DNA from 2 places in the Methylibium sp. genome. Region 1 is predicted to be linked to the other one. Evidence: predicted binding sites of a transcription regulator. Region 1 holds the regulator's gene; the other holds the start of a gene.
The links. The regulator FliA, encoded in region 1, starts transcription of late flagellar genes. The targets are predictions, from matches to a motif close to CTAAAGTTTNNNNNNNNNNNGCCGNTA.

Region 1 (7,597 bases):
ACCCTCGCTGAAGTGCAGCTTGCTGCCCTCGGTCAGCACACTGCGTCCGACCAGGCCGGCGCCCTGCAGCACCTGCGAGGACAGCATCTGGCTGGACAGCGACTTCACCGTCTCGTTGAGCGTGTTGATGCCGGTCACGGTGTTGATCTGCGCGATCTGGCTCGTGACCTGCGCGTTGTCCATCGGGTTCATCGGATCCTGGTTCTTCATCTGCGTGACCAGCAGCTTGAGGAAGCGCTCGGAGCCGTCGTCCTTCTTGGTGGCGGTCGTGCCGTTCAGCGCGGTCAGCGCGCTGGACGTGGTGTCGGTGACGGAGGAGGTGGCCATGGCGGGTCCGGTTCAGTGGAAAGGCATCACTGGCCCATCTGCAGCGTCTTCAGCAGCAGTGTCTTGGCCGTGTTCATCACTTCGATGTTGTTCTGGTAGGAGCGCGAGGCCGAGATCATGTTGACCATCTCCTCCACCGCGTTGACGTTGCTGTAGGTCACGTAGCCGTCGGCGTCGGCCTGCGGGTGCTTGGGATCGAGCACCCGCCGCCCGGGCGTGTTGTCCTCGGTGATCTGCGAGACCTGCACGCCGGCGGCGGTGCCCGCCTCGCCCGGCTGCTGGAAGGGCAAGGTCTGGAACACCACCTGGCGGGCCTTGTAGGACTTGCCGTCGGGGCCGGCCACCGTGTCGGCGTTCGCCAGGTTCGACGCGACGACGTTGAGCCGCTGGCTCTGCGCACTGACGGCGCTGCCGCTGACGTTGAAGATGTTGAGCATCGACATGAAGGCTCTCCTTACTGACCGGTGATCGCGCTGAGCATCGTGCGCACGCTGCCGTTGATGAAGCGCAGCGTGGCCTCGTAGTGCACCGCGTTGTCGGCGAAGGCCGCGCGCTCGCGGTCCATGTCGACCGTGTTGCGGTCCAGGTTGGTCTGGCTCGGCGTGGCGTACTTCAAGCCGGCCTCGCCGTGGGCGCCGGCGGCAGGGCTCAAGTGACCGGTGTGCGTGGCCGATAGTGCATTGCCAGGCTGGGCGCTGCCGGTGGCTTCGCGCAGCGCGGCACCGAAATCCATGTCGCGGGCCACATAGCCCGGGGTGTCGGCATTGGCGATGTTGCTCGCGATCAGACGCTGGCGCTCCGACCGCAGCAGCAGGGCCTGGGTCTGGAAGTCGAGCGAATTCGTGAGGCGGTCCAACATGGTGTGCCGTTGACGGATGCCACGCGGTGGTGGCGATGACTGGCATTCTTGGACGCAACCAACTGAAACATTAGCGGGAATAAGGGCCCCTTCCCCGCTCATTTCGCGACTCGCCGGCGCAAGCCGCCCTCTACAGTCCTGCTCGATGAACACCCTTTCGGCCCCCGCTGCGCTCACCGCCTGCCTGTTGGCACTGGCCTGCGCCGCCACCGCGCTGCCCGGCAGCGCGCGGGCGCAGGACGCCGCCACCGCCGCATTGGCCGATCAGGTGCGCGGCCTGGCGCTGAAGAGCGCCCAGCCCGTCGCCGGTCTGCGGGTCGAAGTGGAGGCCGGCTCGCTGGACCCGCGTCTCAAGCTCGCGCCCTGCCAGCAGATCGAACCCTACCTGCCCGCCGGCTTCAAGCCCTGGGGCAGGACACGCGTCGGCCTGCGCTGCCTGCAGGGCCCGACGAAGTGGAATGTCTACCTGCCTATCACCGTCAAGGTGTTCGGCCGCGCCCTGGTCGCGGCGACCGCGCTGCCGGCCGGCACCGTGCTCACCGCCGCCGACCTGCGCGAGGCCGAGATTGACCTCGCCGCCGACCTCGCGCCGGCCCTCACCGACCCGAACGACGCCATCGGCCGCTCGCTGCTGCGCACCGTCAGCGCCGGCGAGGACCTGCGCCAGAACCGGCTGCGCGCCCGCCAGTGGTTTGCCGCCGGCGAGACCGTGCAGCTGTTCGCTGTGGGCGCCGGCTTTTCCGTGCAGAGCGAAGGCCAGGCGATCACGCCCGGACTCGACGGCAGCCCCGTGCGCGTGCGCACCGAGAGCGGCCGCATCGTCACCGGCGTGCCGGTGGGCGAGCGCCGCGTCGAACTGCGGCTGTGAGCGAACGAACCCGGAGCTTGCCGTGCACACCTCGCGCTGTTACAAAAGAGTCTCTCAAGTTCGGCGAGTCCTCGTCGATACCGCTGGGATGTTGAACCGTCCTGGGGCTCTGTCCCCGGACTGCAGGAGTCCGTCATGAAGATCGGTCACACCTCCTCTCCCGCTGCCGATGCCGCCGTGCTGGCACGCGCCAATGCCGAGGCCGGCGCCGCTGCGGCCAAGGCGCGGGTCGCTCAGGCATCCGACGGCAGCACCGTGGAGCTCTCGAGCATGGCCGCCAGCCTGCTGGCCGGTGCGGGCACGCCCGAGTTCGATGCCGCCAAGGTCGAGCGCATGAAGCAGGCCATCGCCGACGGCTCGTTCACTGTGAACGCCGACGTGATCGCCGACAAGCTGCTTGCCAACGCACAGGAAATGCTCGACGCCGTGAAGCGCTGAGAGCGCCTTGCGCCACACGCCCGAACCCCTACCGCCACGCCAGCCCATGCAGACCGATCCGAGCTCCGCCCAACCTCCGGCGGCTGCGCCCCAGTTGCTCGAGACGGCCATTGCGGCGGTCGAGCAGCGCCTCGCCGCGCTGGCGCAGACCCTGCTCGCGCGCGACAACCACGGGGTCGACACGGCTGCCGTGGAGTTGCAGCGCGCCCTGGCCAACGCACTCGACTGCTTCAGCCGCAACCGTGGCCCGGTGCCCCCGGCACTGCGTCGGCGCCTGGCGCTGGCCAGCGGCCAGGTCGCCTCGCAACGCGACACCCTGGCCCGCGCCACCGCCGCACTGGACCGCGCGATCGAAGTGCTGATCCCGCGCGAGGCAGCGGTTTACAACGCGCGCGGCGCGGCGGCATTGGCCGCGAACAGCGGCGTGCTGAAGGCCTGATACGGGATTGCATACGAACGCATCCAGGGCGCTGAGCCGGGTCGCTGTGTTGCGTTCATGTCCCCCGTGCCGGGCTGGCGCCCGGCCCTCCTCCTAATATTCTTCGGAAGCTCCTTCCGCGCTGAGGGGAGCCCACCCGCCACTCACTGCGCAGCCTGCGCCTGCACCAGGTAGCGCTCCGCCAGGGTCCGCTCGATGAAGCTTCGAGCGTCCTGCACATCGAAGCGCTTGCCCTCGACCAGCTCCTGCGCGTAGTCGAAGAACGGCGTGAAGAGACCACCCTGGTCGACCGGCGCGCGCAGCGCGAAGCGGCCCCGGGTGCTGCCGACCCGGCGCCAGGCCGCCCTGACCTCGGCCCAGAACGGCTCGGTGCGATCGAAGTAGGTCTGCCCCGCGCTGAAGTCGTGGCCGGTGATGCGCTCGTAGCGCGCGATGCCGTACTCGCGCGCCAGGTAGGGCAGGGTCGTGCGCGGCCGGCCGCCCTCGCCGAGCGCGAGCTTGAGGTTGTTCTCTTCCTGCAGCCAGCCGCTCGGCGTGATGGTGTGGCGGTTGGTGCCGACCAGCACCTGGTAGTCGCTGCGCACGCTGAACTCGCGTCGCGGCAGCGGGCGCCAGGTCTCGTCGCCGATCCACGTGGAGAAGCTGTCGCCGTGCACCCAGCGCCCGCGCGCCGCGTAACGCGGCGAATCGTCGACCTGCAGCACGCTCTGCACCCAGCTGCCCGGGCGCTCGCCGGCCGGCACCGGCCGGCGCACCCAGGTGTTCGCGCCTTCGTAGGCGAGCAGGCTGTCGGCCTGGTAGCGCCATTCCTGCCGCCAGTGGCGCACGACGATCGGCTCGCTGACCTGACCGCCTTCCATCTGCACCCGCATCACGAGGACGTGCTGCAGCGCGATGAAGTCGCCGCGGTCCTCGGACACGAACACGATCTCGGTGCCCCAGCTCTGGTAGGGCGCATCCGGCTTCAGGGCCGGATCGAAGCGCAGCACCTCGAGGAAGTCGAAGCTCACCCGGTAAGGGCCGGCCATCGCGAGGATCGCGCGGCGGTCCCGTTCGCGGTCGCTCAGGCCCGGCTCGCGCAGGCGCTTCCAGGCCTCGCCCGGTGCCGTGTCGAGTTCGACGGGCACGCCACGCGTGCTGGCGCCGCGGGGCTTCAACGCGGATTCGCCGAGGGGCCAGGCAAAGGTGAACTGGCTGGTCGCGGCCGCCGGCGTCGCTTCGGAATAGGCCAACGCGGCCCACGGCAGTGCCATCAGGGCCAGCAGGAGCAGGATCGATCGCTTCATGCGGGGCATTCTGTGCGCCTTCCTGCGCTGCGCCGCAATGCACCTGCGCACTGTCCGGGCTTGGCGCTCGCCCATGCAAAACGGCGCCCTCCCGGGCGCCGTCGCGGCAGCAGGCCGGGTCAGAACTGGAAGGCCAGCCGCACCCCGCCCCAGTGCCGGCCGTTGACGGTGATCGGCGCTGCGGCCTCCTTCATCAGCACGAAGTTGCCGCCGCCCATGTCGCGCCGGTAGGTCTGCAGCAGGAAGGGCCGGGTGTTGCGCGCCGACGCGAGGCCGGTGCGGTCGTTGAAAATGCGACGGTAGCGACTGTTCGCGGCGTTCCACACCGGGTCGTTGCTGCGCTGAGGATTGCAGTACTGGCGGTTGTGCGTGGCCACATAGCCGTTGCGGTCGACTGCGATGCAGTAGACGACTTTCTGGTTCAGCGTGAGCAGACGTTCCTGCACCTGCGGGAACAAGCGGTCGGCCAGCGCGACGAAACGCGTGGTGTGCTGCGCGGGGTTGGTACCGGCCATCGGCTGGTACTGCTCGTCGAACAGCTCCGCCGTGCCGATCGTGCCGGTGCGCAGCGCGTCTTCCAGCAGCTTGGCGATCTGCGCGGCTGCCTCCTGCACGCCGTGGATGTAGGGTGTGTCGTCGGTGTCGATCCCGCAATCGGCCACGATCTCGATCATGTTCTCGCTGACCTTCAGGAAGGCCTCGCTGCGCGCCGTGGCGCTGGCCAGCGTCTGGCTGGAGCGCTGCATCTCGCGGTCGATGGCGGCCCGCTGCTCGTTCAGTCCGTCGCAGATGGCGCGGCTCTGTTCGGCGGCAGCACTGATGCTGCCCACGCCGCCCTGAACCTCGGCCAGCGCGCGGTGGAATGCGCCCTGCGGCGCTTCGCCCTCGCGCAGCTGGATCTCGCGCGCCAGCGCACCGACGCGCTGGTCGAGCTCGGCCACGGTGCTCATGATCTGCTTCGAGGAGGCCTCGACCTTGGCCGACAGGTCCTTCACCGCGTCGGCCACGACGCCGAAGCCGCGGCCGGCCTCGCCGGCACGGCCGGCCTCGACCGAGGCGTTGAAGGCGACCAGCCGCGTCTGCAGCGCGATCTGCGTGATCTGCCCGGCCGCGGCGGCCACCTGGCGCAGCGTGTCGACAATGCCGCCGACCTCGGTGCCGACCTGCTCGACCGCGGCGCGCGCGCGCTCCACGGCCTGCAGGCTCTCGGTGGTGGTGGTGCCGATGCCACCCTGGGCACGCTGCACCTCGCCGAGCTGGCTGCCCAGCGCCTGCAGGGCCTGGACCTGCCGCTGGTTGACCTGGTTGCTGTCCTCGATCAAACCGCGCACCTCGGCCGCGTCGCGACCCAGACGCGAGGCGGCCTTGGCGATGGTCTGCACCGCCTGGTGCAGATCGGGTGCGGGCGCCTCGGCGGATGCCGGTGCGGCGGGCTGCAGGGTGTGGGTCTTCTTGAAAAGGGACAGCATGATCGCCTCTTGTCTCGGATCTGTTCTAGGGGACTCAGTGGTCGCGCAGTTTCGCGCGCAGTCGCGCGATCGACTGGCTGTGCAGCTGGCAGATGCGCGACTCCGTCACGCCGAGCACCGCCGCGATCTCCTTCAGGTTCATGTCCTGCTCGTAGTACATGCTCATCACGAACTGCTCACGCTCCGGCAGGGTCTTGATCGCCTCGATCAGCGCCAGGCGCATGCGGTGGTCCTGCAGCAGGCCCAGCGGGTTCTCGTTCTCGTCGGCCACGTGGCGGTCGAGGAAATCGTTGTCGCCGTCGTCGCCCGACATGTCCTCCAGGTAGACCAGCTGGGTGCCGCGCACCTTGCCCAGCAGCTCCTGGTAGTCGGCCAGCGACAGGCCCATCTGCTTGGCGATCTCGCTCTCGGCCGGCGCGCGGCCGAGCTGCTGCTGCAGCTTGTGCACGGCCGTCTCGATGTCGCGCTGCTGCTTGCGGTTGCTGCGGCTCATCCAGTCGCTGCCACGCAGCTCGTCGAGCATCGCGCCGCGGATGCGCTGGGTGGCGAAGGTCTCGAACTGCACGCCTTGCGCGCTGTCGAAGCGCGTCATGGCGTCGGTCAGGCCGATCAGGCCGACCTGGATCAGATCGTCGATCTCCACGTTGGCCGGCAGCTTGGCAATCATCTGGTGCGCGAGACGGCGCACCAGCGGGCTGTACTGCTTGATCATCGCGTTGGTTTCAAGGCGACCAGTGGCGGTGTACATGACGGGCTCCAGGCAGATTCGGCGGTTCGGTCTTCGTTCGGGGATTCAGCGCGACCAGGGCGAGCGTGCGCCGTGGCGCGGCGTCAGCGACGGCAGCGCGGAACGCGCACCGATCTCGCCCGCCAGTGCGCCGAACACGCTGTCGCTCACGGTGTAGGGCAGTGCGCAGGCCAGTTGCTCGCGCGCCAGCCGCTTCAGACGCAGGCTGGGGCCGTCGGTCGGCGCCTCGGTCGGGTCGACCGCAACCCAGTCGTGCAGCGCGGCGCCGAGAAAATCGTCGGCGCAGCGCGCCAGGCGCTCGGCCACCTGCGCCGCACGCGGCGAGTCGGGCACGGCACTGAACAGCAGGTCGTGCGCCATCAGGCCCGCGCGCGTGACCAGCAGCTTGATGGCGGCGTAGGCATGCGTCACGCTGTCGGCCTGCTCGTCGCACAGCACGATCGGACGCACGGCGCCGGCCTGCAGCTCCTGCACGCGGCGGGCGAACAGACGCGCCAGGTCGGCGGCACTGGCGTGCACCAGCAGCACGTCGACATCGGGCGCAGCGTCGGCAATCGCATCGAAGAAGCTGGAGGTCGAGCCGCCGGCGTCCACGAAGCGCAACGCAAGACCGCGTGCCGCGAGGTAGCTGACGTGCGGGCTCAGCACCTCCACCCCTTCGGCCAGATCGAAGCTGGCCAACTCGGCCGGGGCCCGAGCGTTCTCGCCGGCGTCGACCACCAGGGTGCGCAGGCCCTGCTCGGCGTAGGCGCTGCACAGGCGCTCCAGCAGTGCGCCGCCGAAGGCGATGCCCGGGTTGGAGACCACCGGGATGCAACGCATCGTGCGGCTGGTGAAGAGCCGGCGCAGGCCCTGGGCCTGGTCGGCCGGCGCGTGCGCCACCGAAGGCGCGGGGTCGGTTGGCAGCTCGTCGAGCTGGGCATACCAGCTGTCGGTCGCGGGACGGTAGGCGTGGCGCAGACGGTCGGTGGACATGGCGGGAGCAGTCGGCTAAGGCAGGAAGTTCAGGCGCGGCCGGCCGGTACGGCACGGCGCTCCGTCATCTGCGGCGTGGCGAACACGAGGTTCATCTCGCTGGCATCGAAGTGGTAGGCCGGGCTGCCGGTGGCGCGCAGCGCGCGGTGCACCAGCGCCTGGGCCGACAGGCGGTGCCAGTCTTCCGG
Region 2 (7,597 bases), 1.9 Mb from region 1:
CGCCGATTCGGTGCGCTCGCGCTCGTCGGCCAGACGCTCCAGCTGCGCCTGCTGGCGCTTGAGGCGGGTGATGTCCGACAGCACCGCCACCACTTCGGCACCCGGCCCGGGGGCGCCGATGCGCCGGGCCGCCAGCGACACCCAATGTGGTCCGCGCTGCGGCAGCACGATCTCGATCTCCGTTTCGTAGACACCGGACTCGAGCAGCGCGAGCTCGGCATCCTCGGCCACGAGCCGGGCCTGCGGTTGGCCGGCGAACAGCTCGCGCACGCTGCACCCTGCCACCGCACCGGCACTCATGCCGAGCATGCGCTCGAAGCTGCGATTGCAACGCACCAGCGTGTTGCCGCGCAGGTAGGCGATACCGGCACTCGAGCTCTCGAGAATGCTGCTCAGCTCGCGCAGCAACTCCTCGCTGCGGGTGCGGCTGCGCTCCTGCTCGGTGACGTCGAGCGTGACCACCGATGCCTCGCCGCCGCCCTGCGGCCGCGCCGCGACGCGGGTCAGCAGCCACCGCATTCCCAGCTCAGGGTGGCGGATGGCGTAGCGTGCCTGGGCCGCCTCGCCGCCGCGCAGGGCTCGCTGCAGGCGCTCGAACTCGGGCAGGGAGTCGGGCAGCACCAGATCCCGCCCCACGCTGTCCAGCGCCACACCGACGCCGGCGGCGTCGACCAGTGCGCCGAGCTGGGCCTGTGCCAGGTCGAGCGCCTGCTCGACGCTCAGGTCCTCGATCACGGCGATGTAGCGCGGCTCGCTGCCACTGACGGCATCGGTGCAGCGCACCCTCGCCCGCAAATGGCGCGGGGACCGCGAGCGCGCCCCCGGCAATGCAGCGACCCAGCCACGCCGCTCGGCCGCTTCACCGCCTGGCAGCAGCTCAGCGAGGCTGCGCGGGCCGTGCCAGCCCAGCAGATCGTTCAAGCTCTGCGGCGCCTCGCTCAGCAACACCGGCACGCGACCCACGAGCGTCTCGAACACGGCGTTGCTGCGCAGGACCAGGCCCGCACCGTCGAAGGCCAGCATGCCGACCGGGCTCAGCTCGAACCATTGGTCGAGCTCGCTCAGCGAGCGCTCGGCACGTTCACGCGCGGCGTGTTCGGCGGTGCAGTCCTGCATCACCGACAGGCGCAGCACCCGGCCATCGGCATCGGCAACATGGCGCTGTGCGCCGCGGTACCAGCGATCGCGGCCCTGCACATCGATCAGGCGACGCTCCACGAGGGCGGGAAGCTCGGAGCCGTCATGGTCGGCGGGCAGTTGCTGCCGGGTCGACTCCCACAGCGCGTGATCCTCGAGCGGCACCAGCGCGAGCGCGTCCATCCCGACCAGGCGGCTGCGCGACCAGCCGGTGTAGTCGACGAAGGCCTGGTTGACGTCGACGATACGGTAGTTCTCGTCTTCCAGCGTGGCCGGGAACGGCGAGTTCCAGTAGAGCTGCCTCACTTCGGCAAGCGGTTGCACACCGGCTTGCATGGCGTTCGGCCCGCGCTCGCGTCGCCCCGGCGCAGGCAGGCGAAGCGCCCAGCGTTGCGCGCTGAGCTGGCTGAGCGCCGCATCGGGGAAACTGCTCAGGAGTTCGTCGGCACGCCCCTCCAGCACGTCCTGCACCCAGGACACCAGCCCGGCGTCGACCACCGGAGGCAGGTCTTCCAGCGGCATGCCCGGCTCGAACGGATACAGGCGCAGTGCGGGGGTGTTCGCGAACCGCACACGCCCCTGCCCGTCCAGCATCAGCAGCGGATCGGTCAGCGTGTCGAGAAAGCCATGCCACAACACCACCGCGTCGGCGGCGCTCACCTGCGGCGACGAGAAAGGAAGGGCAGTGGGAGTGACCAAAGGCACAGGCTCGGACAGCAACTGCTCATGCGGGCGGTGATGCCCAGCGTGTCTGGACTGCAGTGTACGGTCAAGGGGGGCTAACACCCGGGGGTGCGAGCCGCCGGATCGGGGGATGGCGGTCGGCGCACCGGGCCGGACCGTCTGCGGCGCCTCAGAGCGAAAGGAGCCGGCGCCGCTTTTGCGTCTGATCGATGTAGCGCTGCAAGGCCCGCTCGCCCTCGCCGCCGAGGTTGAGCATCTCGCAGCCGAGCCGTGCGCCCCTGGACTCGTGATGCAGCAGCGTGACGTGATGGACGATCAATCCGCTGTGCAGCCGCGTGTCGCCGTCCAGGTCGACCTGCACTCGCGCGAGCTGCACCCCGGGCTCGATCGGCGGCACGTCGTCGGGCAGGAACAGCGCCACGCCGCCAATGCTGACGTCGAGCACACGCAACGCCAGCTGCATGTCGGGCATCGCCGGGTGGCGCAGCGTGGCCGTCGGGCTGGTATTGAGCATCGGGCGCACGCGGTAGCTGCCGCGACGCTGGAAGCGGTAGACCTCGCGCGGAAAGCGTGTGTTCAGTGCGCTGGCACGGCCGCTGTGCACCAGCACCAGGTCGTGCAGGTCGAACTGCAGCTTGACGCTGTCGAGGTAACCCACCGCAACCACTTCGTCGCTCTCGAGCAGGCGCTGCAGCTTGATGTCGTCACCGTCGGCGCTCAGACACAGCAGGCCGCGTGCGGGGTCGAGCGCCCACACGGTGGTCGTGTAGCTGCCGCCCTCCGGCGAACTCAGGCTCAACAGCACATTGCCGTCGGCGCATTGCTTGAGCAGGCTCAGCACTTCGGCCGGCGAACCGACGCGGAACTCGCCCAGGCCGGCCGGCGATCCGCCCATGGCCTCCAGCGGCATCGGCAGGGTTTCCATCGCTCGCGTTCTCTCGTCTGAGGTCGGGGTTCGTTCGCTGCCGGTCAGTGCAGCATTTTCGGCCTGCCGGCGAGCAGGCGATCGAGGTCTTCGAGCCAAGGCTCCGCGAGTGTGCGCACCTCGGCATCGTTCGTGAGGATGCGCTTCATGATGCGGCTCTTGAGCTGGCGCTCGTCGGCGCCCAGCTCCCGGGTCGCGGCTGCCTGCTTGAGCTGCGAGATCAGCAGCGCGCAAGCGCCTTCGAGCTTGACGACCTGGTCCCAGTTGCCGCCACGGGCGGCTTCGAGCATCTGCTCGCTGGCCCGCTCGATGGCTTCGTAATAGTTCAGGAGTGCCGCTTGCATAAGGCCGCCTAGAAGGTGATGGGGTTCGTCGGAAGATCGTTCAGTAGCGGGAGTCTTCGACCGCGCCGCCGATGCTCTGCCACGCCGAACGCAGCGGCTCGACCAGACGGACGCACTCGGCCAGCGCCACCTCGTCGTTGTGCAGGTTCACGTGCGTCAGGCGGGAGCAGATGTAGCCATACAGGGCATGGAGGTTGGACGCCAGCTCGCCACCGGCGTCCAGGTTGAGACCGGCCTTCAGGCCCTCATCGACGATGCGAACCGCGCGGCCGATGCTGCGCCCCTTGAGCTCGACATTGCCCGCCTGCAGCGCGCCGCGCGCCTGTGCGATGGCATCGAGGAGCGCGTCGAACAGCAGGCCCACGAGCTGATGCGGACCGGCGGTGCTGACCCGGGTCTCGACGCCGACAAGGTGGTACATGCTGCTGCGCGAACTGAAGCCTTGGGAACGGTTCGTCGTGGGAGGTGTGAACATCGCGCGCTTTCGTTTCGGGGATGCCAGAAATATCGGCAAACTGTCTGGCGACTTGAGTCCCCCCCCCTCGATCGGGTGGTCGATGCCGCGCGGCATCGGCAGGCTGGCGGCGCCGGCCCGCAGGCGGCCTCAGCCGCGCGTCACTTGCTGCTGCTCGACGAAGTGAGCCCGGCGAGTTGCTGCGTCACGTAGCTGCTCAGCGCATTGAGCTTGGACATGTTCGCATCCATCGCGCTGTACTGCTGGACCAGGCGCTGCTGGTACAGATCCACACGGTCATTCAGGCGGGCCTGATTCTCGGTGTTGTTGGTGATCTGCTTGCGCAAGCCCTCGGTACGCGTGGTGATGGCGCCATCGGCGCCGAGGATCGAGGTGGCCAACAGTGCGTAGCGCTTGGCGAATCCGTTGTTGGTGGCATCCAGCGTGTCGTAGTTGCTGAAGGCCTTCTTCGTCTCCTTCAGATTGGAGAGCGCGGCAGTGACTTTGGTCTGGTTGACCTGCAGCGTGCCATTGCGCTGGAGCTCGAGTCCCAGGTCGGACAGCCGCGGGAAGCTGGCCGAGGCGCCGGAGGGCGAGTTGAGCACCGAACGCAGGCGCCCCTGCAGGCCGGTTGCCGTGCTGTCGCCCTGCAACGGACCGCCGGTCTTGCTCGCAGCGTCGTACTTGGTCTGGTCGCCCAGGTAGGTGGACAGGTCGCTGTAGGCCTTCGCGAAATCGGTGATGGCCTTGTTGATGGCATCGGTATCGCTGCTGACCGACACGTCCACCGGGCCCGTTGTGACCTTGCCGAGCTGAATGGTCAATCCGTCGACCGCGCCGCTCAGCACGTTGGTCGCGGAGGTGACCTCGATGCCATTGATCGTCGCGAGCGCGTTCGCGCCCGCCTGCGAATGCAGCATCTGCGCCGCGCCCGTGGTGGGATCGTAGGCGAAGCGAGACAGGCCGGCCGCGTCGGTGTTGCCGCCGTCGTCGTCGGCCGCGGTAATGCGGAACCCATTCTCCAGGCCGGTGTCACTGGACCGAATGGCCAGCCGCGAGCCCGAGGCGTCCGTCACGATGGAGGCCGAGACGCCGGCGCCGGCGGCGTTGATCTTGTCGCGCAGCGTGCCCAGCGTGTCGGTCGCCGTCACGGTGATCGCGAGAGGCGTGGCGCCGGCCTTGGCGGTGAACGCGGTCCGCCCGGTATCCCAGGCGCCCAGTTCGACGTTGAGCGTGCCGGAGCCGACCAGGTCGGTGGTGTTGGCGAATCGTGCGCCGCTCACGACACTCTGGCTGGTGGCCAGCGCCTGAACGCTGACCGCGTAGCTCCCGGTGGCGGCAGCGCCGGTCGCCGTCACCGCCATGGCAGTGGTATCGGCAGACTTCGCGCTCACCTGGGTCCACAGCGCCGACCCCGACAGCTTGTTGCTGGCATCCTGAACGGCCGAGAAGAGACTCTGGATCTTGCCGTAGGAGGACACCTTGGTCTGCAGCGTGCTCGCGTCGGTCTGCATCTGCTTGAGCGGCTCGCGCTCCAGCGCGACGAGCTGCGTCACGATGGAGTTGATGTCCAAGCCGCTGCCGATGCCGAGCGAGGTGATTGACGCCATGCGGAACTCCTAGGTCCTGTTCACGACAATTGAGCCCCCGCCCCGCACGGTGGCGCAGCGCAGGGCGAGGCAGGGCACGTCACAGGGTGCGCTGCGCCTTCCATGGCACTTCGGCTGTTCGCCGCAAAACTTAAGGCGCCGGCTCGGCGGCGCCCGGGTTTGCGAGCGTTTGGCTTCAGCCCTTGAGCAGCGTCAGCACCTGCGACGGCAGCTGGTTGGCCTGCGCGACCATGGCGTTGCCGGCCTGCTGCAGGATCTGCGCGCGCGACAGCGCGGCGGTTTCGGCGGCGTAGTCGGCGTCCATGATCCGGCTGCGGGCAGCCGCCTGGTTCTCGGTCGCCACCATCAGGTTCGACACCACCGACTCGAAGCGATTCTGCACCGCACCGAAGGTGGCGCGCTGGCTGTTCACACCGGTCAGCGCCGCGTCGATGGCATTGATGGCGGCCAGCGCGAAGCTGCCGTCGGTGCCGGCGATGGCCGTCGTCGGATCGGTGCCCACGGCCACACCGACCGCCGTCGTGATGGAGGCCACGCTGGTCCAGTTGAAAGCCGCGACCGACAGCGTGTCGACGCCGGCCACCGTATTGGCGCCGATCTGGAAGGTCGAGGTGTTGGTCGTGGCCAGGATGTTCTGGCCGTTGAACTGGGTGCCGCCGAGCGTGCGCGCCGACTCGCGGGCCAGCTGCAGGTACTCGTCGTTCAGGCTGGTGCGGTCGGCCTGGGTGTTGGTGCCGTTGGCTGCCTGCACGGCGAGTTCACGCATGCGCTGCAGCATGTCGCTCACCTTGCCGAGCGCGCCTTCACCGACCTGGGCCATCGAGATGCCATCGTTGGCATTGCGCATGGCCACGTTCATGCCGCGGATCTGGGTGTTCATGCGCTCGGCAATCGCCAGACCAGCGGCGTCGTCCTTGGCGGAGTTGACGCGCAGACCCGAGGACAGGCGCTGCATCGCTGTCGCCAGCGACGACTGGGTGGAGGTCAGGTTTCGCTGAGCATTCAGCGACACCAGATTGGTGTTGATGGTTTGAGGCATGGCGGCACTCCTTTCGGATCAATGGATGAACTCGGTCCGGCAGGGGCCGCCGGGATGACCGTTGCAATGGGACGAAGCGTAGTGCTGCACCCCAGGGGTCGATTGGCCGAGAAACACCCGCAAAGCCACCCAAATCGTGGCCGCCAATGAGAAAGGCCTGCCGAGCGGCAGGCCTTGGAATCGGCAGCCAGGCTGCCGGTGGAGGATCAGCGCAACAGCGACAGCACTTGCTGCGGCAGCTGGTTGGCTTGCGAGATCATCGCGTTGCCGGCCTGCTGCAGGATCTGGGCGCGCGAGAGGCTTGCGGTCTCGGACGCGTAGTCGGCGTCCATGATGCGCGAGCGAGCCGCAGTCTGGTTCTCGGCCGAGATCATCAGGTTGCTGACGACCGACTCGAAGCGGTTCTGCACCGCACCGAAGGTGCCGCGCTGGCTGTTGACCGAGGTCAGCGCGGCGTCGATCGCCGTGATCGCTGCCGTCGCGAAGCTGCCGTCCGTGCCGGCGATCGCCGTGGTCGGAGCCGTACCGACCGCTGCACCGATCGCCGTGGTGATGGCGGCAACGCTCGTCCAGTTGAAGGCGGCGACCGAGATCTGGTCCAGCGTGGCCGACGTGTTGGCGCCCACCTGGAAGGTCGAGGTCACCGTCGTCGCCAGGATGTTCTGGCCGTTGAACTGGGTGCCGCCGAGCGTACGCGCCGATTCAGCAGCCAGCTGCTGGTACTCGTCGTTCAGGCTGGTGCGGTCGGCCGAGGTGTTGGTGCCGTTGGCCGCCTGCACGGCGAGTTCACGCATGCGTTGCAGCATGTCGCCGACCTTGCCGAGCGCGCCTTCAGCGGTTTGCGCCAGCGAGATGCCGTCGTTGGAGTTGCGGATCGCCACGTTCATGCCACGCACTTGAGCGTTCATGCGTTCGGCGATCGCCAGGCCGGCGGCGTCGTCCTTGGCGCTGTTGACGCGCAGGCCGGATGACAGGCGTTGCATCGAGGTGGCCAGCGCGCTTTGCGAAGACGACAAGTTGCGCTGGGAGTTCATCGAGATCAGGTTGGTATTGATGGTCAGGGGCATGGCAGCTCTCCTATCAGTTGAATAAGCACAGGCTTTCGCCTAAAAGGGACCGAGCAGTCGGGCCTCGCATTTGGTTTGCTGCGCCTTGCTGCATCACCCTGCAAATGCCGGCTTGGTGGCCGATATCCGCAGAACCTGCCCGGTACGACGACTGCCGTCCTGCGGCTCCCTCCTGGAGACCTTGCATCACGGCGGGCTGTCGGCCCGGACCACTTGCCCCCTGGAATCTGGAGCTCGTTGAGGGCAATTTCGTCAGGCCGGCCGGCGGCTTTAGAGATTTCTCGAAAATTTTTCACGGCCGCGCAGCACGCACGGCGGAAAAGGCCGCGCAAGCCCC

Region 2: a site for FliA is predicted at 3,596-3,622, ahead of fliS (flagellar export chaperone FliS). Genes of this name have one in related genera too.

The regions. Positions count from the first base shown of each region.
Region 1 covers NZ_OZ257250.1:2,756,086-2,763,682, forward strand. Annotated here, with positions in the region: gene ACQY9S_RS12860 (flagellar hook assembly protein FlgD) at 1-327, opposite strand, end outside; gene flgC (flagellar basal body rod protein FlgC) at 354-770, opposite strand; gene flgB (flagellar basal body rod protein FlgB) at 782-1,186, opposite strand; gene flgA (flagellar basal body P-ring formation chaperone FlgA) at 1,332-2,054, shown strand; gene flgM (flagellar biosynthesis anti-sigma factor FlgM) at 2,190-2,492, shown strand; gene ACQY9S_RS12885 (hypothetical protein) at 2,539-2,931, shown strand; gene ACQY9S_RS12890 (DUF6607 family protein) at 3,075-4,217, opposite strand; gene ACQY9S_RS12895 (methyl-accepting chemotaxis protein) at 4,337-5,686, opposite strand; gene ACQY9S_RS12900 (RNA polymerase sigma factor FliA) at 5,721-6,434, opposite strand; gene ACQY9S_RS12905 (MinD/ParA family ATP-binding protein) at 6,480-7,409, opposite strand; gene flhF (flagellar biosynthesis protein FlhF) at 7,439-7,597, opposite strand, start outside.
Region 2 covers NZ_OZ257250.1:95,283-102,879, reverse strand. Annotated here, with positions in the region: gene ACQY9S_RS00495 (PAS domain S-box protein) at 1-1,797, opposite strand, end outside; gene ACQY9S_RS00490 (flagellar brake protein) at 1,991-2,746, opposite strand; gene ACQY9S_RS00485 (flagellar protein FliT) at 2,791-3,090, opposite strand; gene fliS (flagellar export chaperone FliS) at 3,131-3,565, opposite strand; gene fliD (flagellar filament capping protein FliD) at 3,706-5,154, opposite strand; gene ACQY9S_RS00470 (flagellin) at 5,330-6,193, opposite strand; gene ACQY9S_RS00465 (flagellin) at 6,400-7,260, opposite strand.